Regions from separate parts of the Sphaerisporangium dianthi genome, predicted to be linked through region 2. Evidence: riboswitches for the same ligand, from Rfam matches in the RefSeq annotation. Region 2 holds a riboswitch; the other holds the start of a gene.

Region 1 (11,745 bases), on a different contig from region 2:
GCCATCGGGCCGCCGGTGTGCGAGCTGGACGGCCCGATGCCGATCTTGAACAGGTCGAAGACGCTGATCGCCATTGATCTTCCGTCCTTGGGAACGTGTCAAGCGGGAAATGCCCGGACGAACGCGGGCTACGCATCTGTGCGCATTCGCGTGCGCCGGCCGGTCGGGCGGCCGGCCGGCGACGGTGGTCGGGACGGACGAGGAAAGGTCAGGAATCGGAGGTCGTGAAGGTGGTGTACTCCTCGGCGGTGAGGAGCTCCTCGGGGGTGCCCTCAACGCGGACGCGGAACAGCCAGCCGTCGCCGTAGGGGTCGGAGTTGACCAGCGAGGGGTCGTCCACGACGGTCTGGTTGACCTCGACGACCTCGCCGGCGACCGGCGCGTAGATGTCACTGACGGACTTGGTGGACTCGACCTCGCCCACGGCGTCGCCCGCCTCGACGGTGCCGCCCGCCTCCGGCAGCTGGACGAAGACCACGTCGCCCAGCGCCTCGGCGGCGAACGCCGTGATGCCCACGGTCACGGTGAGGCCGTCGTCGAGACCGGCCACCCACTCGTGCTCCTTGGTGTAGCTGAGCTCCTCGGGAATGCTGCTCACTTGCTCCTCCGGTAAAAAGGCAGGTCAATCACGTCGACCGGTTCATGGCTACCACGGATGTCGACCGCCAGGCCCTCGGACACGTTGGTGTCCACGTAGGCCATCGCGATCGGCTTGCCGAGAGACTGCGAGGGTGCGCCGCTGGTGACCTCTCCAACGACGGTGCCGTCAGTCAGCAGCACCACAGGGTAGCCGTGGCGCGGCACTCGGCGGCCCCGCGCGACCAGGCCGGTGAGGCGCCGTCGCGGAGGGACGTCCTTGAGCGGCGCGAGCGCCGCGCGGCCGACGAAGTCGCCGGCCTTGTCGAACCGCACGACGCGGCCGAGGCCGGCGTCGAAGGGGGTCAGCCCGGCGTCCAGCTCGTTGCCGTACAGCGGCATGCCGGCCTCCAGGCGCAGGGTGTCGCGGGCGGACAGCCCGGCGGGGCGCAGGCCGTAGGAGTCGCCCGCCTTGGTGAGCTCCTGCCACAGCGGCACGGCGTCGCCGGCGGCGACGAACAGCTCGAAGCCGTCCTCGCCGGTGTAGCCGGTGCGGGCGATGAGCGCCTCGACGCCGGCGACGGTGCCCGGCAGGCCCGCGTAGTACTTCAGCCCGGGCAGGTCGGCGTCGGTGAGGGTGCTGAGGATCTCTTGGGCGTGTGGCCCCTGTACGGCGATCAGCGCGTACTCGGCGGAGCGGTCGCGGACGCCGGCCTGGAATCCCTCGGCGCGCTGGGCGAGTTCGGCGGCCACCAGCTCGTAGTTGGAGGCGTTGGCCACGACGAGGAACTCCTCGGCGGCCAGGCGGTAGACGATCAGGTCGTCGAGGACGCCCCCGTTGGGGGCGCAGATCATGGTGTAGCGGGCCCGGCCGGGCTCCAGTGCCGACAGGTTGCCCACCAGCGCGTAGTCCAGCGCCTCGCCGGCCTGCGGGCCGGTGACGAAGATCTCGCCCATGTGGGAGAGGTCGAACAGCCCGGCGGCCGTGCGCACCGCGTTGTGCTCGGCGGACTCGCTGCCGTAGCGGAGCGGCATCAGCCAGCCGGCGAAGTCGGTGAGCGTCGCGCCGAGGCTCTCGTGCACCTCGCGGAGCGGTGTTGGTCGGGACATGATGCGCACCTCAGACAGGGTTGGATGAGAGCATCCTCCCCCTCTGTCATCGGTGCCTGAGAGTTTCGCCCGGGTTTTACCGGACTTTCACCTTCGGCGAGGCTCCGTGGAGAAGCCTGCTTTCCAGAGATCACCTGGCCCGCGCGGTCCTTTGCCTTGTGAGGTTCGCGGGGAGGACTTGCTCCTTCAGGGGTCCTGACCGGATGTCAGGACGCTCTCCCGCACGGGATCACCGGTGTTCTCGCACACCCTACCAATGCCGGTCGCCCGCCGTCGCGGCGGCGACGAGCGCCTCGAACAGGTGACCTTCCTCGCCCGCCTCGGGGTGCCACTGCACGGCCAGCGCGAAGGGGTGGCCGGTCAGCTCCACGGCCTCCACGGTGCCGTCGTCGCAGGTCGCCGACACGGTGAGGCCGTCGCCGAGCCGGTCGACGGCCTGGTGGTGGTAGTGCGCCGCGTCGATCTCGTCCTCGCCCAGCACCTTGGAAAGGACGGTGCCCGGCGCCGGGCGCACCGGCAGGTGGCCGAACTCGCCCGGCGCGGGGGAGTGGCCGCCGTGGCCGACCACGTCGGGAAGGTGCTGGTGCAAGGTACCGCCGAGGTGGACGTTCAGGACCTGCATGCCCCGGCACACGCCGAGCAGCGGCATCCCCTCTTCCAGCGCGGCGCCGACCAGCTCGAACTCCGCCTCATCACGAAATTGCCGGATATAGCCGGTCTGCTGGTGCGGCCGCTCGCCGTATCTGGCCGGGTCGACGTCGCCGCCTCCCGCCACGATCAGGCCGTCGAGCCGCCCGGCCAGCGGCGCCGGGTCGCCCGCCGGGGGCAGGATGACCGGCTGGCCTCCCGCCCGCACGACGTGCTCGACGTAGGTGTACGGCAGCAGCGCCGCCGGCGTCCGCCAGACCGTGAAGGCGGCGGGCTCGACGTAGCAGGTGATGCCGATGACGGGTCGCGACATGGGCGCCAGGCTACAGCGGGGTCACGTAGGCGCCGGAGATGCCGCCGTCCACCAGGAACTCCGCGCCGGTGATGAAGCTCGCGTCGTCGGAGGCCAGGAACGCGGCGGCGGCGGCGATCTCGGAGGCCTCGGCGAACCGGCCCAGCGGGATGTGCACCAGACGCCGCTGAGCCCGCTCGGGGTCCTTGGCGAACAGCTCACGCAGCAGCGGCGTGTTCACCGGCCCCGGGCACAGCGCGTTGACCCGGATGCCCTCGCGCGCGAACTGCACGCCCAGCTCGCGGGACATCGCGAGCACGCCGCCCTTGGAGGCGGTGTAGGAGATCTGGGAGGTCGCCGAGCCCATCACGGCCACGAACGACGCGGTGTTGATGATCGACCCCTTGCCCTGCCGCCGCATGTACGGGATGGCGTGCTTGCAGCAGAGGTACACGCTGGTCAGGTTGACGTCCTGAACCCGCCGCCAGGCGTCCATGCCCGTGGTCAGGATGGAGTCGTCGTCGGGCGGGGAGATGCCGGCGTTGTTGAAGGCGACGTCGACGCTCCCGTAGGTGTCGAAGGCCGTGCCGAACATCCGGGCGACGTCGTCCTCGCTGGTCACATCGGTGCGGACGAAGATCCCCCCGACCTCTTCCGCGATCTTCGCGCCGCCCTCCTCGTCGAGGTCGGCGCACACGACCTTCGCGCCCTCCTCGGCGAAGCGGCGGGCCGTGGCGAGGCCGATGCCCCCCGCCGCACCCGTGATGACGGCGACGCGGTCGTGCAGACGTTGCATGGTGACGAACTCCCTGAGTGGTGGATTCCCCGATGTCGCCTCCGGCGCCGGAGGAGTCAGTGGGCGATGAAGACGTTCTTGGTCTCGGTGAAGGCGGCGAGCGCGTCCGGGCCCAGCTCGCGGCCGAGTCCCGACTGCTTGAAGCCGCCGAAGGGGGTCCAGTAGCGGACCGACGAGTGCGAGTTGACCGACAGGTTGCCGGCCTCGATGGCGCGGGCCATGCGGAGGGCGCGGCCCACGTCCCGGGTCCAGATCGACCCGGAAAGCCCGTACGCGGTGTCGTTGGCGATCTGGACGGCCTCCGCCTCGCCGTCGAACGGGACGACGCTGACCACGGGCCCGAAGATCTCCTCGGTGAACGCGCGCTCGTCCAGCGAGTCGTGCGTGAGCACCGTCGGCGGGTACCAGAAGCCCTTGCCGGCCGGGCACGTCCCCTGGAAGCGCGGGACGCCGGTCACGAACGAGGCCACCCGTTCACGATGGCCGGCGCTGATCAGCGGCCCCATGTCGGTGCCGGGGTCGCGCGGGTCGCCCACGGTGAGCCCGCCGACCGTCGTGATCAGCCGGTCGAGGAACTCGTCGAACACCGGCCGCTCCACCAGGATGCGCGAGCGCGCGCAGCAGTCCTGGCCGCTGTTGTCGAAGACCGCCGAGGGCGCGGTCGCCGCGGCCCGCTCCAGGTCGGCGTCCGCGAAGACCACGTTGGCGCTCTTGCCGCCGAGCTCCAGCGTGACCCGCTTGACCTGCTCGGCCGCCCTGCCGGCGATGAGCTTGCCCACCTCGGTCGACCCGGTGAAGACGATCTTGTTGACGCCCGGGTGCCGCACGAGCCGGGCCCCCGCGACCTCCCCTGCTCCAGGCAGGACCTGGAGCACCCCCTCGGGGAGGCCCGCTTCGAGAGCCAGCTCGGCCAGCCTCAAAGCCGTCAGCGGAGTCCATTCGGCGGGTTTGACGATGACGGTGTTGCCCGCCGCCAGCGCCGGGGCCGCACCCCAGGTCATGATGACCATGGGGAAGTTCCACGGCACGATCACGCCGACGACCCCGAGCGGCTCGGCGAAGGTGATGTCCACTCCGCCCGGCACCGGGATCTGCTTGCCGTGATTGCGTTCAGGCGCCCCCGCGTAGAAGTGCAGGACGTCGCGGACGTTGCCCGCCTCCCAGCGGGCGTTGCCGATCAGGTGGCCGGCGTTGGCCAGCTCCAGCGAGGCCAGTTCGTCGCCGTGCCTGTCGACCAGGTCGGCGAAGCGACGCAGCAGCCGGGCGCGATCGCCGGGGGAGACCTCCCGCCAGGCGGGGAACGCCTTCCTGGCGCGCTCCACCACGCGGTCGGTCTCGGCCAGGTCGGCGAGCTCGACATCGGCGAGCACGTCCTCGGTGGCAGGGTTGATGATCTTCATTTCACATCCGCTCGAAACCGCGGAACAGCTCCCAGTCGGTGACGGCCGCGTCGAAGGCGGCCAGCTCGACCCGGGCGTTGTTGGCGTAGTGCTCGACGACCTGCTCCCCGAGCGCGTCCCGGGCGATCTTCGACCCCTCCCACAGGACCAGCGCGTCCCGCAGGGTGGTGGGCACGGTCGCGGCGCCGGCGGCGTAGGCGTTGCCAGCGTAGGCCTCCTCCAGCGGCAGCTCGTGCTCGATGCCGTACAGCCCCGCCGCGATGAGGCCCGAGACGGCCAGGTAGGGGTTGACATCGCCGCCGGGCACGCGGTTCTCCACGCGCAGCGACGGCCCGTGCCCGACCAGGCGCAGGGAGCAGGTGCGGTTGTCCACGCCCCATTTGACCGCCGTCGGGGCGAAGCTGCCGGGCACGTAGCGCTTGTAGGAGTTCACGTTGGGCGCGAAGAGCAGCGTCAGCTCGCGCATCGCGGCGAGCTGCCCGGCGATGAAGTGCTCGCCGAGCCGGGACAGCCCGTGCGGCCCGTCGCCGGCCATGACCGGCTCGCCGTCGTCGCCGCGCAGAGAGATGTGGATGTGGCAGGAGTTGCCCTCGCGCTGGTTCGGCTTGGCCATGAAGGTGACCGCCATGCCCTCCTGGGCGGCGATCTCCTTGGCGCCGTTCTTGTAGATCGAGTGGTTGTCGCAGGTGGTGAGCGCCTCGGCGAACCGGAAGGCGATCTCGTGCTGTCCGAGGTTGCACTCGCCCTTGGCCGACTCGACGTACATGCCCGCGCCCTCCATGCCGAGCCTGATGCGGCGCAGCAGGGGCTCGACGCGCGCGCCGCCGAGCAGGGAGTAGTCGACGTTGTACTGGTTCGCCGGGGTCAGGTCGCGGTACGCCTTGGACCAGGCGCTCTCGTAGCTGTCGTTGTAGACGACGAACTCGAGCTCGGTGCCCACGTACGCGGCCCAGCCGCGCTCGGCCAGCCGGGCCGTCTGCCCGCGCAGGATCTGCCGCGGCGAGGCGGCGACGTCGGCGCCGTCCTCCCACACCAGATCGGCCATGAGCATGGCCGTGCCCTCCTGCCACGGCACCTTGCGCAGCGTGGACAGGTCGGGACGCATCACGAAGTCACCGTAGCCCCGGTCCCAGGACGACATGGTGTAACCGCCGACGGTGTTCATGTCGACGTCCACGGCGAGGAGGTAGTTGCATCCTTCCGCGGCGTGGTGCAGGACCTCCTCCAGGAAGTACCGCGCGGACAGCCGCTTGCCCTGGAGGCGTCCCTGCATGTCGGCGACGGCCAGGAGCACGGTGTCGACCCGCCCGGCGGACACCTCTTCACGCAGTCGGTCGACGGTGAGCACCGCGCCTCCTTCTCGCAGAGGTCTGGAAACAGACCATTGGAGGCATGCAAGCACCAGCGGCCGCCCCCCGTCAACGGTCCGACAGCACCCGAGCCGCCGAATGGACTAATCTCGAACCATTGAGGCCGGTTCTGGGGAGGACGTGATGGACGGGCTCGTCGCGCTCCTGCGTCCCGTCCGCGCCGGCAACGCCTTCGAAGAGACCGTCGAACGGCTGCTCCAGGCCATCAAGCTCGGCGTCGTCGCGCCCGGCGACAAGCTCCCCGCCGAGCGCGAACTGGCCGTCCAGCTCGGGATCAGCCGGGTCACGCTGCGCGAGGCCATCCGCGCCCTCCAGGAGGCCGGCTACCTCGACGTGCGGCGCGGCAGGTACGGCGGGGCGTTCGTCGTCTACGAGCCGCCGCGGCCGCGTCAGGGCGACCTGCGCCGGGCCGTCAACCTGATGGGCGCCGGCGAGCTGGACGACGCGCTGACCTTCCGCATGGCGATCGAGTGCGGCGCCGCCCAGGTGCTGGCGGCCACCGACCTGTCCGAGGAGCAGCGCGCGACCCTCCAGCGCAGGCTGGCCGACGTCAACGACGCGGCCCCCGCCGACTACCGGCGGCTGGACACGGCCTTCCACCTGTCCATCGCCGAGCTGACCGGGTCGTCGCTGCTCGCCTCGGCCGCCGCCGACGCGCGGCTGCGGGTCACCGACCTGCTCAACGCCATCCCGGTGCTCGGCCCCAACATCGACCACGCCGCCGCGCAGCACGCAGCGATGGTCGCGGCCATCCTCGCCGGCGACCCCGAGGCCGCGCGGCACGCCGTCGTCGAGCACCTTGACGGCACCGCGGCCCTGCTGCGCGCCTTCCTCGCCTAATGGGAGTTAGCGGGTCGGCGGCTGACCCCCTCCCGCCAGCGGCGACACCGCCGAGGGCACCGGGCCGCCTTTCCGATCGTCTGACAGGGGGAGGGAATCGACGGGACGGATGGCACGGCCCGGTGGATCAACGACCGCGGGGCCGTACGTAGCATCGGTAGTGGGGGATGCCTGTGGAAGTCTGGTTTCACGAACGGATCATCGACACCGGACGGCTGCCGCTCTTCTGCTTCCTGACGGCGCTGATCGTCACGTTCGTCTTCACCCGCGCCAACGTGCGGCTGATCCGGGCCAGGGTCGGCTGGTTCCGCAACGTCAACGTGGGCGACGTCCACGTCCACCACGTCGTGTTCGGCGTGGTCCTCATGCTCTTCGGCGGCGTCGCCGGGCTGGTCACCGCGCAGCTGTCCTCCGGCTGGTACGCGTTCACCGCCGCGGTCTTCGGGGTCGGCGCGGCGCTGGTGCTCGACGAGTTCGCGCTCATCCTGCACCTGCGGGACGTCTACTGGTCGGAGGAGGGACGCACGTCGGTCGACGCGGTCTTCGTGGCGATAGCGGTGACGCTGCTCCTGCTGCTGGGCCTGCGTCCCTTCGGCTGGGAGGTGCCCGAGCCCTCGCCCGCCGGCCGGTGGTCGGCGGGCCTGCTGCTCCTGCTCAACCTGGTGCTCGCCGTGGTCACGCTGCTCAAGGGCAAGATCTGGACCGGGCTGGCCGGGCTGTTCCTGCCGCTCCTGCTGATCGTCGGCGCGGTGCGCCTGGCGCGTCCCGGGTCGCCCTGGGCGCACTGGTTCTTCTCACCCGGCTCCCGCCGGCCGAGGCCGTCCAAGATGGCGAAGGCGGTCCACCGCGAGATCCGCTGGCGACGCCCGGTGATCAGGGCGAAGATCGCCGTCCAGGAGTTCGTCTCGGGTCGCCACGACCTTCCGTCCGTCTGGAGCGGCAGGACCGGCGAGGCGGCAAGGACGGCGGAGGCGGCAAGGACGGCCGAGACGCCCAGGACCGCTGAGACGCCCAGGACCGCTGGGACGTCCACGCCCGGCGAGGCGGCGAAGAGGGGCGAGACGGCGGGGCGGCCGTGGGCGAACCCGTGATCGCGGGCGCGGCGAGCGCGCCGGCGATCATGGGTGCAGGTGGGTCAGCAGGCGCCTGACCTGCTCGGCGTAGTGGTCGGTGAAGGTCGGCGAAGCCGGGTCGGCCTCGCACAGGACGCGCACCAGATGCGGGAAGGCCACCCCCGCGCTCGACACGGCGAACAGCGCCAGGAGCAGGCAGGCGGGGTCGATGTCGGCGGGGAACTCGCCGTCCGCCTGGCGCCGCCGCATGTCCTCCAGATCGCGCCGCAGGTCTTCCGCGAGCTCCGGCGCCACGGCGCCGTCGGTCAGGCCCTCCCACATGAACATCTTGCCGAAATCGCGGTTGCGGGCGTTGACCTGAACGTAGGCCGCGGCCAGATCAGGGAGCGAGGTGGCGGGGTCGGCGAAGGCGCTCTCGGTGTTCTGCCACCGGTTGGTGAGCTCGCGGTAGAGGCCCTCCTTGCCGCCGAAGTAGTACGAGATGAGCTGCTTGTTCACGCCCGCCCTGGCCGCGATCTCGCTCACCCGGGCGCCGGCGAATCCTTTGGCGCCGAACTCCTCGATGGCGGCGCGCACGATGCGCTCTTTGGTGCGCTCGGGGTCGCGCTGCCGCTCGGCGGGGGCACGTCTCATGGGGTCACGCTAGCACTCTCATCCTCGCGGGTGATTTTCTCATCCTTATGGTTGACACAATTAGCCATACGGTTGATAGTCGGTCTTATGAGTCTTCGCATAGCGGTGATCGGCGGTGGCGTCGGCGGCCTCTGCCTGGCACAAGGACTGCACAAGGCGGGCGCCGACGTGACCGTCCACGAACGCGACCGCACCCCCGGCGACCGGCTGCAGGGATACCGCGTCCACATCGACCCCAACGGCGCGCGAGCGCTGCACGACTGCCTGCCCCCGCGGCTCTGGGAGACGTTCGTCGCCACCACCGGCGCGCGCGGGCAAGGCCTGGCCTTCCTCACCGAGCAACTGGAGGAACTGCTGCTGCTGCCGGTGCCGCCCTCAGGCGACCCCGTCGACGACCACCACTCGGTCAGCCGCATCACCCTCAGGCAGATCCTGCTGTCGGGACTCGAGGAGGTGGTGCGGTTCGGCAAGACCTTCGAGCGCTACGAGCGGGAGCCCGGCGGGCGCACCCGCCTGTTCTTCCAGGACGGATCCAGCGACGTGGCCGACATCGTGGTCGGCGCCGACGGCGGCAACTCCAGGGTCAGGAAGCAGTACCTGCCGCACGCCAGGCGCGTCGACACCGGGATCATCGGCATCGCGGGCAAGTTCGCGCTGACGCCGGACACCCGGGACATGATCCATCCCGGCCTGTACCAGCGGGCCAACAGCGTCATCCCGCCGAAGGGCGCGGGCCTGTTCTGCGCGCCGCATGACCTGGGGGAAGGGCCGGAGCCGCCGTACGGCGAGATCGGCGGCACGGACAGGGAAGGCGCCCTGTACGACAACACCGGCAGCTATGTCCTGTGGGCGTTCGCCGCGCGGAACGAGCGCTACCCGAGGAACATGGCCGAACTGCCGGGTGAGGAACTGCGCGGCACCGTGGCGGGCCTGATGAGCACCTGGCACCCGGACCTGCGCAGGCTCGTCACCATGTCCCACCCCGACACCGTCTCGCTGCTGCCGATTCGCACCTCGGTGCCCGTCGGCCCCTGGCCCGCGACCACGATCACGCTGCTCGGCGACGCCGTCCACAGCATGACTCCGATGCGCGGCGTCGGCGCCAACACGGCCCTCCGCGACGCTCACCTTCTCTGCCGCGCGCTGACCGGCGGACGAGACCCGGTCGAGGCGATCGCCGCCTACGAGGCCGAGATGCGCGAGTACGGCTTCGCCGCCGTCCGCGACTCCATGCGCGCGGCCAGGCAGTTCGTCGGCGGCGGCACTCTGGCCAGGCTCGGCTTCAAGACGTTCCTGCGCACCGCCCGCCGCTACCCCGCCTTCAGAAGGAAGGTCTTCTCCTGACCCGCTCCCGTCCTGCGCCTGTCGTCCCGCGCCTTGTGCCGTCCGGCCGCCGTCTCAGGCGTTGGCGCGCCCACGCGCGGCGGCTCGGACGGCCGCCGACCTGCCCGCCGCCATCGGCCACGCATGGACCGTCGATTGCGGGGGAGTGGGCAGGGGCCAACGTTGATCGGGTGAGGAGGCGAAGCACGATGGGATTCATGGACAACTGGAAGCTGCTCAAGCTCAAGGCCCGTGTGAAGCGGGGGTTCGGCGCCGGCACCGGCAACCGCACCATGGCCGCCGAGGCCCGCACCGAGGAAGCCGAGGCCCGGCTGCTGCAGACCCGGGACGAGCTGGAGGAGGTCGCCCGGCAGATCCGCCGCGAATACGGCGTCCGCCGCTGACCGGCCGCCCGCCTTTCGCCCAGCGCTCCGCTCAGACGGGGAGCAGGGCCAGGAACGAGGCGACGACCTGCCGGATGTCCTCGCGGGCCAGATCCACGTCATGGCCTCCGGCGGAGAGGTAGGTCGTCACCGGATGGCCGGAGGCCAGCAGGGCGTTGCTCAGGTCCAAGGTCTGAGTCGGCGGCACGGTGGCGTCCTCATGGCCGTGCAGCAGCAGCACCGGCACCCCGTTGCCCACATGATTGGCCGGGGTCACGTCCGCGGTGGCCTCGTCGCCGGGGGCCGGGGCGTGGCCGAGCAGCCGCGCCCACGGGCTGCCGGCGTCGCGGCCCTCGGGCCAGTCGGCCGCCAGCGGGTCCACCGGAGCGGCGCAGGCGATCACGGCTGCGATGTCGCCGGGCGCGTCGACACCGCGAAGACCCAGGTGAAGGGCAAGATGGGCGCCCGCCGAAGTGCCGGCGACCAGCAGCGGGACGCCCGGACGCTCGGCGCGCACCTTACGCGCCGCCGCCCGCACGTCGTCCAGCTGTGCCGGCCAGGTCGCCTCATGGCTCAGCCGATAACTCGCCGCGAAGACGTCGAGCCCGTGAGCGGAGAGAATCTCGCTCGAACGCTCGCCGGCGTTCCGCTCCATCCACGCTCCGCCGTGCAACCAGATCAGTGCCCGCTTCATGCCGGGATCCTACGGCTCCCGCCAGGGGGCCACGCGTCGCCTGTCAGCAGGGGGCACGCGCCACTTCCCGGCAGGGCGCCACGCGTCGCCTGTCGGCAGCGGGTACGCGCCGCTTCCTGGCAGGGTGCTACGGGTCACCGGCCAGTCTCCGGCCGGCGGGCGGGCGTCAGACGGCGCCGGCGAGGCCTCTGACGGCGAGGCCGGCGCCGAGGAGGACGACCGTCGTCGCGGTGCCGATCGGGGCCAGGCCGGCGATCCGGCCGGCCAGGCCCTTCCGGGTGGCGGCGAGCGTGTCCAGCCGGTTCGCCAGCTTCACGAGCAGCAGCCCGGTGGCCGTGAGCGTGGCCGCCATCCCGAGGCCGTACGCGGCGACCAGGGCGACACCGAACCACGTGCGCCCGAGCGCGGCCGCGCCGAGCAGGACGATCAGCGCCGACGGACTCGGCACCAGGCCGCCCGCCACGCCCAGCCCGATCAGCCCCGCCCGCCCATGCCGGCGCTCGTGACCCCGCGGGTGTCCGTCACCGTGCGAAGGACGGTCGCCGTGCTCAGGACCTTCCCCTTCCCCTTCCCCGTGCCCGGGGCCATCCTCACGCCGGTCCGCGGT
Region 2 (11,745 bases):
TATGCCGATCCAGACGGGTCGCCGAGGCTGGTCGCCTAGTCTTCGTATGCCTCCAGCGGGGGGCAGGCGCACACCAGGTTGCGGTCGCCGTAGGCCTGGTCGATGCGGCGGACCGGCGACCAGTACTTGTCCTCGCGCAGCGACGGCAGGGGGTAGGCCGCCTCGGCGCGGGTGTAGGGGTGCTTCCAGTCGTCGGCCAGCAGGCAGGCCGCGGTGTGCGGCGCGCCCCGCAGCGGGTTGTCGGCCCGGTCGTACCGCCCCGAGGCGACCTTGGCGATCTCCTCGCGGATGGCGACCATGGCGTCCACGAAGCGGTCCAGCTCGGCCAGGTCCTCGCTCTCGGTCGGCTCGATCATCAGCGTGCCGGCCACCGGGAACGACATGGTGGGAGCGTGGAAGCCGTAGTCGATGAGCCGCTTGGCGACGTCGTCGACGGTGACCCCGGTCTCCTTGGTGATCTGACGCAGGTCGACGATGCACTCGTGGGCGACCAGTCCCTCGCGGCCGGTGTAGAGCACCGGGTAGTGGGGGGCCAGGCGCCGTGCCAGGTAGTTGGCCGACAGGATGGCCTGCTCGGTGGCCGCCTTCAGGCCCTCGGCGCCCATCATGCGGATGTAGGCCCAGGAGATGGGCAGGATGCCCGCCGAGCCGTACGGCGCGGCCGAGACCGGGCCGACCGCGCCCTCGGCGCCGTCCTCCAGCGGGTGGCCGGGCAGGTACGCCGCCAGGTGGGAGCGGACGGCCACCGGGCCGACGCCGGGGCCGCCGCCGCCGTGCGGGATGCAGAAGGTCTTGTGCAGGTTGAGGTGGGAGACGTCGGCGCCGAAGGAACCGGGCTTGGCCAGCCCGACCAGCGCGTTGAGGTTGGCGCCGTCGACGTAGACCTGTCCGCCCGCCCGGTGCACCAGGTCGCAGATCTCGGTGATGGTCTCCTCGTACACCCCGTGAGTGGAGGGGTAGGTCACCATGATGGCCGCGAGCCGGTCGCGGTGCTTGTCGATCTTGGCGACGAGGTCGGGGACGTCCACGTTGCCGTCCTCGTCGCAGGCGACGACCACCACGCGCATGCCCGCCATGACGGCGCTGGCGGCGTTGGTGCCGTGGGCCGAGGAGGGGATGAGGCAGACGTCGCGCTCGTGCTCGCCGTTGGCCTTGTGGTAGGCCCGGATGGCGAGCAGGCCCGCGAACTCGCCCTGCGAGCCGGCGTTGGGCTGCAGGGAGACCGCGTCGTAGCCGGTGACCTCGGCCAGCCAGCCCTCGAGGTCGCCGATCAGCCGCAGGTAGCCCTCGACCTGGCCGGCGGGGGCGTAGGGGTGCACGCCCGCGAACTCGGGCCAGGTGATCGGCTCCATCTCGGTGGTTGCGTTCAGCTTCATGGTGCACGAGCCGAGCGGGATCATCGACCGGTCCAGGGCGATGTCCCTGTCCTGGAGTTTGCGCAGGTAGCGCAGCATCGCGGTCTCTGAGCGGTGGGAGTGGAACACCGGGTGGTCCAGGTAGCCGGTGGTGCGCAGCAGCCCGGCGGGAAGCGCGTCGGAGGCGGAGGTGTCCACGTCCTCCAGCACGACGCCGGTCACGCCGAACGCCTCCCACACCGCCTGGAGGTGCTCGCCGGTGGTCTTCTCGTCGCAGCTCACGCCCACGTGGTCGGCGTCGGCGAGCCGCACGTTGATCCCCTTGCCCAGGGCCGCCGCGACGATCTCCGCGGCCCCGCCGGGGACGCGGGCGAGGACGGTGTCGAAGAACTCGTCGTGGACGATCTCGACGCCTCCCTCGCGCAGCCCGGCGGCCAGCACGGCGGCGTGCCGGTGGGTGCGCTGGGCGATGCGCCGCAGCCCGTCGGGGCCGTGGTAGACGGCGTACATGCCGGCGATGACGGCCAGCAGCACCTGGGCGGTGCAGATGTTGCTGGTGGCCTTCTCCCGGCGGATGTGCTGCTCGCGGGTCTGCAGGGCCAGCCGGTGGGCCGGATGGCCGTCGGCGTCCTGGGACACCCCGACCAGGCGGCCGGGCATCTGCCGCTGCAGCCCTTCGCGGACGGCCATGTAGGCGGCGTGCGGGCCGCCGAAGCCGAAGGGGACGCCGAAGCGCTGGGAGGAGCCGACGGCGATGTCGGCGCCCAGGGTGCCGGGGGCCTCGACGAGCGTCAGGGCGAGCAGGTCGGCGGCGGCGACCACCAGCGCGCCCCGCGCGTGGGCCTCGGCGGCCACCGCGCGGAAGTCGCCGAGGCGGCCGCCGGCCCCGGGGTACTGGACCAGCACGCCGAACAGTTCCCCGTCCGGCAGGCCGGCGGTCAGGTCCGCCTCGAGGAGCTCGATGCCGAGCGGCTCGGCGCGGGTGGCGAGCACGGCCTTGGTCTGCGGCAGGGCCTCGGCGTCCACGACGAACACCGGGCTCTTGACGCGGCCGGCGCGGCGGGCCAAGGTCATGGCCTCGGCCGCGGCGGTGGCCTCGTCCAGCAGGGAGGCTCCGGCGACGTCCAGGCCGGTGAGGTCGGCGACGACGGTCTGGAAGTTCAGCAGCGCCTCAAGGCGCCCCTGCGAGATCTCCGGCTGGTAAGGGGTGTAGGCGGTGTACCAGCCCGGGTTCTCCAGCAGGTTGCGCCGGATGACGGCGGGGGTGATCGTGTCGCTGTAGCCGAGGCCGATCATCGAGGTGGGCGCCTGGTTGCGGGCGGCCAGGGCGCGCAGCTCGGCGATGGCCTGCTCCTCGCTCGCCGCCTCGGGCAGCTCGAGCGGCTCGCCTGAGCGGATCGCGCCGGGTACGGCCACGGCGATCAGGTCGGCCACCGAGGCGTAGCCCACGGCCTCCAGCATGCGGGCCTGGTCGGCGTCCGAGGGGCCGATGTGCCGGGTGGCGAAGGGCGGTGCGAAGAGGTCGCGAAGCGGTGACCGATCGGTCATGGGGCCCTCCTACAAGGGGTAGAGACCGGCGCTGAGCGCGCGCGTATGCCGGATCTCCCCCTCTGTCAGCGCGACATCCTCATCGCGACCTGAGAGCTTCATCCCTGCACGGGGGATTTGCACCGTCGGTGAGACACGCCTGGCGGGCACGCCTACTTTCCAGAGTCGCCTCACCTGTGCGGTACGTGAGCCTGAGAGATTCCGGGGAGGTTGCTCCTTCGGCGCCGGGGTCACTCACCGGCGTCGCACGGGGTGCGCAGCCGGCCCGTGCCCAGGTCTCTCCCGCACAGGGTCAACAGCCTTTCCCGGCAATCGTACCGTCCCGCCCCGAGTAGGGAGTTACCCCTACATTTCGTCTTTGCCGGGTTTTATCCCTGTAGGAGGGGTATGTAGCCATCCCATGCGGCCCCGTAGATCTTCAGAAATGGGCGTGCGGCAGTCCCCGGCCCTCCGCTGAGGGGGAGACGCCTGTCCGGGATCAGCCCGTCTTGCGGGCCTTCCTGCGCTTGGCCAGTTCGTCACCTGGGTGGTCCTCCGAAGAGTCACGGCCGACCGGCTCCGCGCGTTCCCCCGGCAGCTCCGCCAGGGAGCCCTCGACCTCGCGCCACACTCCGCCGAGGGCGATGCCGAACACGCCCTGGCCGCCCTCCAGCAGGTCGATGACCTCGTCGGCCGAGGTGCACTCGTAGACGCTCACCCCGTCGCTCATCAAGGTGATCTGCGCCAGGTCGTTGACGCCGCGCTCGCGCAGGTGCTGCACCGCGGTGCGTATCTGCTGGAGCGAGACTCCGGTGTCGAGCAGGCGCTTGACCACCTTGAGCACGAGGATGTCGCGGAAGCTGTAGAGCCGCTGGGACCCGGACCCCTGCGCCGCGCGCACCGACGGCTCGACGAGCTGGGTGCGCGCCCAATAGTCGAGCTGACGGTAGGTGATGCCGGCCGCCGAGCACGCCGTCGGGCCGCGGTATCCGACGTCGGCGGGCAGAGACGCCGGCCGCTCGTCGAACAGCAGGCCCTGCTCGCCCGCGCGTTCCCGCGCGGACTCGCGCTTGGCTGGATCGTGCTGGCCGGCCGTCTTACCCTCGCCGCTGCTGACCGCCACTGCGGACCTCCGGCTTCCTCTCATCCCACGGCCTGATCTGGGGGTTCGTGAATTACAACCGTGAGTTCCCTTGCACCGTAGGACTGGCGCGATGCTCAGTCAACGATCCCGCCCGGCGCGTCGTGAAGCGTAAATGCCCGAAATGGCTAACCCGCACGGCCGAAGTCCTCGGGCGTGATCGTGTCAAGGAACTCGCGGAACTTCTCGACCTCGTCCTCCTGGTCGTCGGGGATGATCACACCGGCCTCGCGCACGACGTCCTCGCTCGCGAAGATGCTGGCCCCGGTGCGCAGCGCCAGCGCGATCGAGTCCGACGGCCGCGCGCTCACCTCCACCCCGTTGGAGAACACCAGGTCGGCGAAGAAGATCCCGTCACGCAGCGCGACGATGTTGACCGCCTGCAGCCGCACGCCGAGGGCTTCGATGACGTCCTTGAACAAGTCGTGCGTGAGCGGCCGGGGGGGCGGCTCCTCCGCCTGTGCCAGCGCGATGGCCGTGGCCTCGGTCATCCCAATCCAGATCGGCAGGTATCGCTCGCCCTTGGCCTCCTTGAGCAGGACTATGGGCTGGTTGGAGGGCATCTCGACGCGGACCCCCACGACCTCCATCTGCAACACAGGCTGCTCCGTCTCATCGGGTCGCCGGCCCGCTCGGGCCCGTTACCTCGCGGCTCTCGGCTCGCGGCGTGACCATCGCCGCAAAATTCAACGTAACATCCCCGCACCCCGAAATGTCCGGGCGGCTCCGTCAGCGGCCCAGAATGCCCCGCAGGCCGGTACGGACCAGGGCGGCGTGCAGGTCCTGGAGCTGGCCGGACAGCTCTCTGGCGGCCTCCTCGGCGCGGCCCGCGGCGCCCGGCGCGCGGCGGCGCAGCAGCGGCGCGACGGCCTGTTCGACGAGCCCGGCCTCCCGCTCGGCGGCGGCCTTGAGCACCCGCAGATGCCGGGGGTGCAGGCCGAACCTGGCCAGGGCGCCCGAGGCGCGGGCCACGGTCAGGGCCTCGGCGTCGTACCACCGGGCGACCGGGGTGAGCAGGCCGTAGTCCTCCAGCTCGGCGAGGGTCTCCTCGTCGAGCCCGGCGGCGGCCAGCAGCTCGGCGCGGCTGAGCCGCACCTCGGGCGGCTCGGCGCCCACGGCGCGGGGGCGGGTCACGCCGCCCGCGCCGTCGTGCTCGGCGGTGTCCAGATGGTCCTTGATCACACGCAGCGGCAGATAGCGGTCGCGCTGGGCGGTGAGGATGTAGCGCAGGCGCTCGACGTCGGCGTGGGTGAACTTGCGGTAACCCGATGGGGAGCGCTGGGGCTCGATGAGCCCCTCGCCCTCCAGGAAGCGGATCTTGGAGACGGTGACGTCGGGGAAGTCGGCCCGCAGGACCTCGAGGACCTCCCCGATGCTCATGAACGCCCTGGCCGCCTGCGCGCTCATCACCGCTCCTCCTCACCCACGCGTGAGGAACACCAGCCGGAACTTGCCGATCTGGACTTCGTCGCCGCCCGACAGGGGCAGCTCCTCGATGCGCTCTCTGTTCACGTAGGTGCCGTTGAGGCTGCCGACGTCCCTGGCGGTGAAGTAGTCGCCCCGCCGGTAGAACTCGGCGTGCCTGCGCGACACGGTCACGTCGTCCAGGAAGATGTCGCTCTCGGGATGGCGGCCCGCCGTAGTGAGGTCGCTGTCGAGCAGGAAGCGGCTCCCGGCGTTCGGCCCGCGCATCACCACCAGCAAGGCCGTGCCCGGCGGCAGTTGCTCGACCGCCGCCCGATCGGGAATGAGCGTCTGCCCCGTCGCCTCGCCGTCCATCGCCTCGATCCCGCTCAGGGAGATCGTGGAGGTGGTGTCCCCCGGCGTGTTCTCGACGCGGCTCAGCGGCGACCCGCACCGCGAGCAGAAACGGGCGTCCTCAGGGTTGGCATTCCCGCACTGAGTGCAGTAGACGCTCGGCATCGATCGGCTCGGCCTCCTACCGCGAAGTCGCGGCGACGGTGCTCTGGGCGGCGTGCCTCGGTTCTTCGCTTCTCATGATTGCTCAGACTGCGAATGCCGCAACTTACGCTGATGAGTCGCAAAGGTCAAGATGAGGGCAGCCTCGTGGGTTCGGACATGCTGCTGGCGCAGGCTCGCTCGGGTCTCGCCGGCGGGGGGCTCGCTTGTGACTGACGGCGCTCGCCCCTCGCTCCCCTCCGACTCGGCTCGCCGCGCCGGTCCAAAGTTACCGCCCGGGCAGCCCTCCGGTCCATGCGCCGCGCCGTTCAGATGTGGCCGGAATCGGGCGTTTCACGGAGGAACATCGCTCTCAGGTGCCGACGGCGTGCTCCACGACGCGGGCCCAGCGTTCGAGGAGGCTCTGGGCGACGTCCAGGTCCTCCCCCTCCGCCCACAGATGGGTCACCGCCTCGATGGGGTCGGGCAGGATGAGGGCCCAGCCGCCGTCCTCTTCCACCACTCGCACGCCGTCGGTGGTGTCCAGGCTGTAGCCGTCGGCGGCCTCCACCACCGAGCGCATGACCGCCCCCTTGGCCGCCCACGGCGTCGGCACGGTGCGCTTGAGCATCTTGGCCTGCGGGATGCGGGCGTCGATCTGGCTGAGCGACAGGCGGGTGCGGGCCACCAGGCCGAGAAGGCGCAGGAACGCGGCCAGGCCGTCCACCGTCGGGGCGAACTCAGGGACGATGAACCCGCCGCGCCCGTCGGCCGCGAAGATCAGCTCGGGGTCGGCGGCGGCGGTGGTGAGGGCGTCCAGCGCCGTGGAGGTCCACTGCACCTGGGCGCCGTGGAAGCGGCACACCTGCTCGGCCACGCGGGTGGTGGTCACCGGCAGCGCGACCCGCCCGCCGCGCCGCTCGGCGGCGACCAGGTCCAGCACGACGAGTTGCGCGCGCTCCTCGCTGATCAGCTGGCCCATCTCGTCGACCAGCGAGATGCGCTCGCCCACCGGATCGAAGCGCACGCCGAAGGCGGCCCGTGAGGAGGCCACCAGCTCGGCCAGGCGCTGCAGGTCTCTGCGCCTCTCGGCCAGCGTCTCGGTCGGCGAGGCGTCGTCCAGCCTGTTGTTCACCGTGAGCACGTCGACGCCGATCCGCCCGAGCAGGCTGGGCAGCACGAGCGAGGAGGTGCCGCCGGCGCAGTCGATGACGACCTTCATCTCGGCGTCCCGCACACCCGACATGTCCACCCAGCGCAGCAGCTCGCGGGTGTAGTCCTCGACGGCGCGGGCCGGGAAGCTCAGCTCGGCGATCTCGCCGGGGAAGGCGCGCCGGAACTCCTGGCGGGAGAAGACGCGCTCCAGCTTGCGCTGGGCGCCCTGGGAGAGGTCGGCGCCGTTCTCGTCCATGAAGATGATGTCGACGCTCTGCGGGTCGCCCGGGGTGGTGCGCAGCGCGATGCCGCCCGAGGCGGTCTCGTTGGAGGTGTGGAAGCGGGCGACCGGCAGCGGCGCGGCCTCCAGGTCGAGCACGTTGATCGCGCTGGCGGTGAGCGCGCTGATCACGGCCCGTTTGAGCGCCCGGGCGGCCCGCGAGGAGTCGCGCGAGGTGATGACCGACGCGCCCTTCTTCAGGGTGGTGGCGTAGGCGCTGGCCAGGCGCACGCACAGCTCGGGGGTGATCTCGACGTTGACCAGGCCGGAGACCCCGCGCGGCCCGAACAGGCTGCGCTGGCCGCGCGACTCCCAGATGACGCTGGTGTTGACCACCGCGCCGGCCTCGATCGTCTTGAACGGGTAGATCTTGACGCCGGAGGAGACGTAGGCCTCGGCCTCGATGACGCACTCGTCGCCGACGATGGCGTTCTCCTCGATGCGCGCGCCGGTCATCACGTCGGTGTTCTTGCCGATCACGCAGCCGCGCAGGTGGGCGCTCGGCCCGATGTAGACGTTGTCGTGGACGACGGCGCGGTGCAGGAAGGCCCCTTCCTTGACCACGACGTTGTCGCCGAGCACGGTGTACTCGCGCAGCTCGGCCCCTGCCTCGACCTTGGCGTAGCCGCCGATGTACAGCGGGCCCTTCAAGACGGCGTCGGGGTCGACCGAGGCGCCCTCGGCCACCCAGACGCCCGGGGAGAGCTCGAACCCGTCGGCGTCCAGCCGCACCCGGCCCGACAGGGCGTCGGCCTGGGCCTTGAGGTAGCTCTCGTGGGTGCCGACGTCCTCCCAGTAGCCGCTCGCGACGTAGCCGTACAGCGGGGCGCCGCGGGCGAGCATCTTGGGGAACACGTCGCCCGACCAGTCGACCGGCACCCCGGGGGCGACCTCGTCGAGGACCTCGGGCTCCATCACGTAGACGCCGGTGTTCACGGTGTCGGAGAACACCTGGCCCCAGGTGGGCTTCTCCAGGAAGCGCTGCACCCTGCCCTGCTCGTCGACGATGATGATGCCGAACTCCAGCGGGTTCGGGACCCGCTTGAGGCCGATGGTGACCAGGGCGCCGTTCTCCTCGTGGAACCTGATCATGTCGGTGAGGTCGATGTCGGTCAGCGCGTCGCCGGAGATGACGAGGAAACGCTCGTCGCGCAGTTTGTCGGCGGCGTTCTTGACGCTGCCGGCGGTGCCGAGGGGAACCTCCTCGGTGGCGTAGTGCAGGCTCATGCCGAGCTCGTCGCCGTCGCCGAAGTAGTTGCGCACCAGTGCGGCGAGGAACTGCACGGTGACGACGGTCTCGGTGAAGCCGTGCCGCCTCAGCAGCCGGAGCACGTGCTCCATGATCGGCCGGTTGACCACGGGGAGCAGGGGCTTGGGCTGGTTGGCGGTCATCGGCCGTAGCCGAGTGCCCTCCCCGCCCGCCATCACGACGGCCTTCACAGATCACCCTCCGCCTGTCTCGTCACGGTGGGCACACGGTCACGCTCGCGCGGGCATTCGCCGCCGGGACCCCGCCGGGGCGTGTCCCGCGACCGCTCATGCCCGGCTCGCCCCTCCGATGAGCCGGCGCCCTTGAACCACGTACAGCGCCCCCGCCCACCAATACAGACCTGTTCCCCAGATGGCAAAGGCCCACCCCAGGATCCGGGCCACGTCGGCGTACCAGCCTTCGTGGGAGGCCAGGAACAGCAGCGGGAAGGCGTAGAGCAGGCAGGCGGTGGCCGCCTTGCCCAGGAAGTGGACCGGCAGCGCGGGGCCGAAGCCGTACCTGCGCAGGACGGGCACGCCGAGCATGAGCACCACGTCCCTGCCGATGATCAGCGCGGTGAGCCACCAGGGCATCACCTCGCGCAGGGTCAGGCCGATCAGCGTCGCCAGGATGTACAGGCGGTCGGCGACCGGGTCGAGCAGCCGCCCGAGCCTGCTGGTCTGGTTCCAGGCCCTGGCGAGCTTGCCGTCCAGCCAGTCGGAGACGCCGGCGAGCATGAGCAGGACCAGCGCCCAGCCGTCGGCCTTGGGTCCGAGCACGAGCCACAGGAAGACCGGCACGCCGAGCAGCCGCAGCATGCTCAGGATGTTCGGAACCGTCCAGATGCGGTCCTCCGCCGATTTCACCCGTGACTCCCCTCGTGAACCTGGTGCCGACCCTACCCGGGCACGGCCGCGGACGACGGCGAGGGCGAGCCGGGCCGGCGGCGTCTCCGGGACGGGCGCGGTGGCCCTATCGTGGGAGAGCCGGGCCCGCGCGCCACGAGAGCGGCCAAATGGCCATATTTCCGGCGAAGACGGCATCCTCCTCAAGGTGGACATGGCATCCTCCTGGGGACCACGAGATCGGCCGGACGGCGGAAGCGAGCGGACCGTTTTGGGCTTTAATGTCAGTGCCATGGCCAACGATGCAGCGCTGTTCTTCGGGCAGTTCGTCAAGGCGCCCGGCACCACGGGGGCGGTGGCGCCCAGTTCGCGCCGTCTGGCGAAGGTCGTCTCCGCGCCGGTGCCCGAGCGCGGCGACCCGGTCATCGTCGAACTCGGCCCGGGAACGGGCGTGTTCACCGAAGAGATCCAGCGGCGCCTGAACGGCCGGGGGCACCATCTGGCCATCGAGATCAACCCCGCGCTCGCGGCGCGGCTGACCGAGCGTCACCCAGGGGCGAGGGTCATCGTGGCCGACGCGGTGAACCTCCCCCGGTTGCTGGCCGAGCACGGCCTCGGCCGGGCCGACGCGGTGATCAGCGGGCTGCCGTGGGCGGCCTTCCCCGCCGTGCTGCAGGACAGGCTGCTCGGCGCGATCACCGAGATCCTCGCCCCCGACGGGGCCTTCACCACCTTCGCCTACGTGCACGCCCGCACGCTGCCGCCCGCCATCCGCTTCCGCCGCCGGTTGCTGGAGGCGTTCGAGGAGGTCGTGCCGAGCCGCACCGTGTGGGGCAACGTGCCGCCCGCCTTCGTCTACCACGCGCGCCGGCCGCGCCGCTGACGCCCGCGGCCCCGCGAGGCGCCGGCGTCCCTCGCGGGCGGCGCGGACGCGGGGCCGGGACGCGCCGTCAGCGCCCGTTGGCCGCCTTTCCAGGCGCGGTCCTCGCCTGCGGACCGAACGCCGTTCTACTATTGCGGCCGACGGGATAGGAGTGATCAAGGTGGACTTCACGCTTCCGGAGAGCGCCCGCGAGGTCCAGCGGGGCGTCGCCGCGATCTGCTCGCGCTACGACATGGACTACTGGCAGCGCTGCGAGGCCGAGAAGCGGTGGCCGGAGGAGGTGTGGGCCGAGCTGGCCAAGGGCGGCTGGCTGGGCCTGGCCGTGCCCGAGGAGTACGGAGGCGCCGGCCAGGGCCTGCTCGAGCTCGCCGTGGCCACCGAGACGCTGTCGGCGTCCGGCTCGGCGGGCGGGTCGGCGTTCACCTACGTGCTGACCCCCGGCTTCGGCGCGCTGACCCTGGCCCGCCACGGCACGGCCGGGCAGAAGGCCGCGCTGCTGCCGAAGCTCGCCACCGGCGAGGCCGAGACCTGCTTCGCCCTCACCGAGCCGGACGCGGGGTCCAACTCCCTGGCCATCTCCACCTTCGCGCGCCGCGACGGCGACGAGTACGTGATCAACGGCCAGAAGATCTGGATCACCGGAGTCCAGCGGGCGAGCCGCATGCTGCTGGTGACCCGCACCATCCCCGCCGCCGAGGCCAGGCCCCGCACCAACGGCCTGACCGTGTTCCTGGTGGACGTGCCCGGGGCGGTGGCCGCGGGACGGATGTCCTACCGCCCGATCCCCAAGATGGGCGCCAACACCACCCCGTCCAACATGGTGTTCATCGACGATCTGCGCGTGCCGGCGACCAGCGTGGTCGGCGAGGTGGACCAGGGCGCCCTTGTGCTGTGGGACATCCTCAACCCCGAGCGCATCCTGCTGGCCGCCAGCGCGCTCGGCGGGGCGGAGGTGGCGCTGCGCGTGGCGGTCTCCTACGCCAAGGAACGCGAGGTGTTCGGCCGCCCGATCGGGGCCAACCAGGCCATCGCCTTCCCGCTGGCGCAGGTCAAGGCCAAGATCGAGCTGGCGCGGCTGATGCTGTACAAGGCGGCCTGGCTGTTCGACCGCCACATGCCCTGCGGCACCGAGGCCAACATCGCCAAGCTGACCGCCTCGCAGGCCGCGTGGGAGGCGGCCGACCACGCCTTCCAGACCCACGGCGGCATGGCCTACTCCCTGGAGTACCCGGTCGCCCGGCTGCTCGCCGACGCCCGCGTCGGCCGGGTCGCGCCGGTCACCGAGGAACTGCTGCTCAACTACCTGGCGACCCAGGTGCTCGGCCTTCCCCGCAGCTTCTGACGGCCGCCGCCCCGGCTCCCGCGCCGGGACGGCCGAGGGGCCACGCGCGCGGCCTGAGGGTTTCCGCGA

The links. A riboswitch is a leader RNA that binds a small molecule or an ion and turns the genes downstream of it on or off. The one in region 2 is predicted to bind glycine.
Region 1: it holds a riboswitch for glycine, as region 2 does, so the genes downstream of both, gcvT (glycine cleavage system aminomethyltransferase GcvT) here and gcvP (aminomethyl-transferring glycine dehydrogenase) in region 2, are expected to answer to the same signal.

Annotation. Positions count from the first base shown of each region.
Region 1 is NZ_JBHSFP010000036.1:5,242-16,986, forward strand. It holds gene ACFO60_RS34080 (L-serine ammonia-lyase) at 1-74, opposite strand, end outside; gene gcvH (glycine cleavage system protein GcvH) at 209-598, opposite strand; gene gcvT (glycine cleavage system aminomethyltransferase GcvT) at 595-1,686, opposite strand; glycine riboswitch at 1,720-1,820, opposite strand; glycine riboswitch at 1,821-1,918, opposite strand; gene ACFO60_RS34095 (gamma-glutamyl-gamma-aminobutyrate hydrolase family protein) at 1,937-2,647, opposite strand; gene ACFO60_RS34100 (3-oxoacyl-ACP reductase) at 2,658-3,422, opposite strand; gene ACFO60_RS34105 (aldehyde dehydrogenase family protein) at 3,479-4,822, opposite strand; gene ACFO60_RS34110 (glutamine synthetase family protein) at 4,824-6,170, opposite strand; gene ACFO60_RS34115 (FadR/GntR family transcriptional regulator) at 6,316-7,032, shown strand; gene ACFO60_RS34120 (hypothetical protein) at 7,200-8,123, shown strand; gene ACFO60_RS34125 (TetR/AcrR family transcriptional regulator) at 8,151-8,738, opposite strand; gene ACFO60_RS34130 (FAD-dependent oxidoreductase) at 8,826-10,082, shown strand; gene ACFO60_RS34135 (hypothetical protein) at 10,280-10,465, shown strand; gene ACFO60_RS34140 (alpha/beta hydrolase fold domain-containing protein) at 10,497-11,138, opposite strand; gene ACFO60_RS34145 (nickel/cobalt transporter) at 11,305-11,745, opposite strand, start outside.
Region 2 is NZ_JBHSFP010000025.1:58,687-70,431, forward strand. It holds gene gcvP (aminomethyl-transferring glycine dehydrogenase) at 36-2,903, opposite strand; glycine riboswitch at 3,073-3,198, opposite strand; gene ACFO60_RS28735 (MerR family transcriptional regulator) at 3,382-4,005, opposite strand; gene ACFO60_RS28740 (bifunctional nuclease family protein) at 4,152-4,622, opposite strand; gene ftsR (transcriptional regulator FtsR) at 4,753-5,430, opposite strand; gene ACFO60_RS28750 (FHA domain-containing protein) at 5,443-5,946, opposite strand; gene ACFO60_RS28755 (sugar phosphate nucleotidyltransferase) at 6,296-8,797, opposite strand; gene ACFO60_RS28760 (CDP-alcohol phosphatidyltransferase family protein) at 8,894-9,472, opposite strand; gene ACFO60_RS28765 (class I SAM-dependent methyltransferase) at 9,744-10,334, shown strand; gene ACFO60_RS28770 (acyl-CoA dehydrogenase family protein) at 10,495-11,676, shown strand.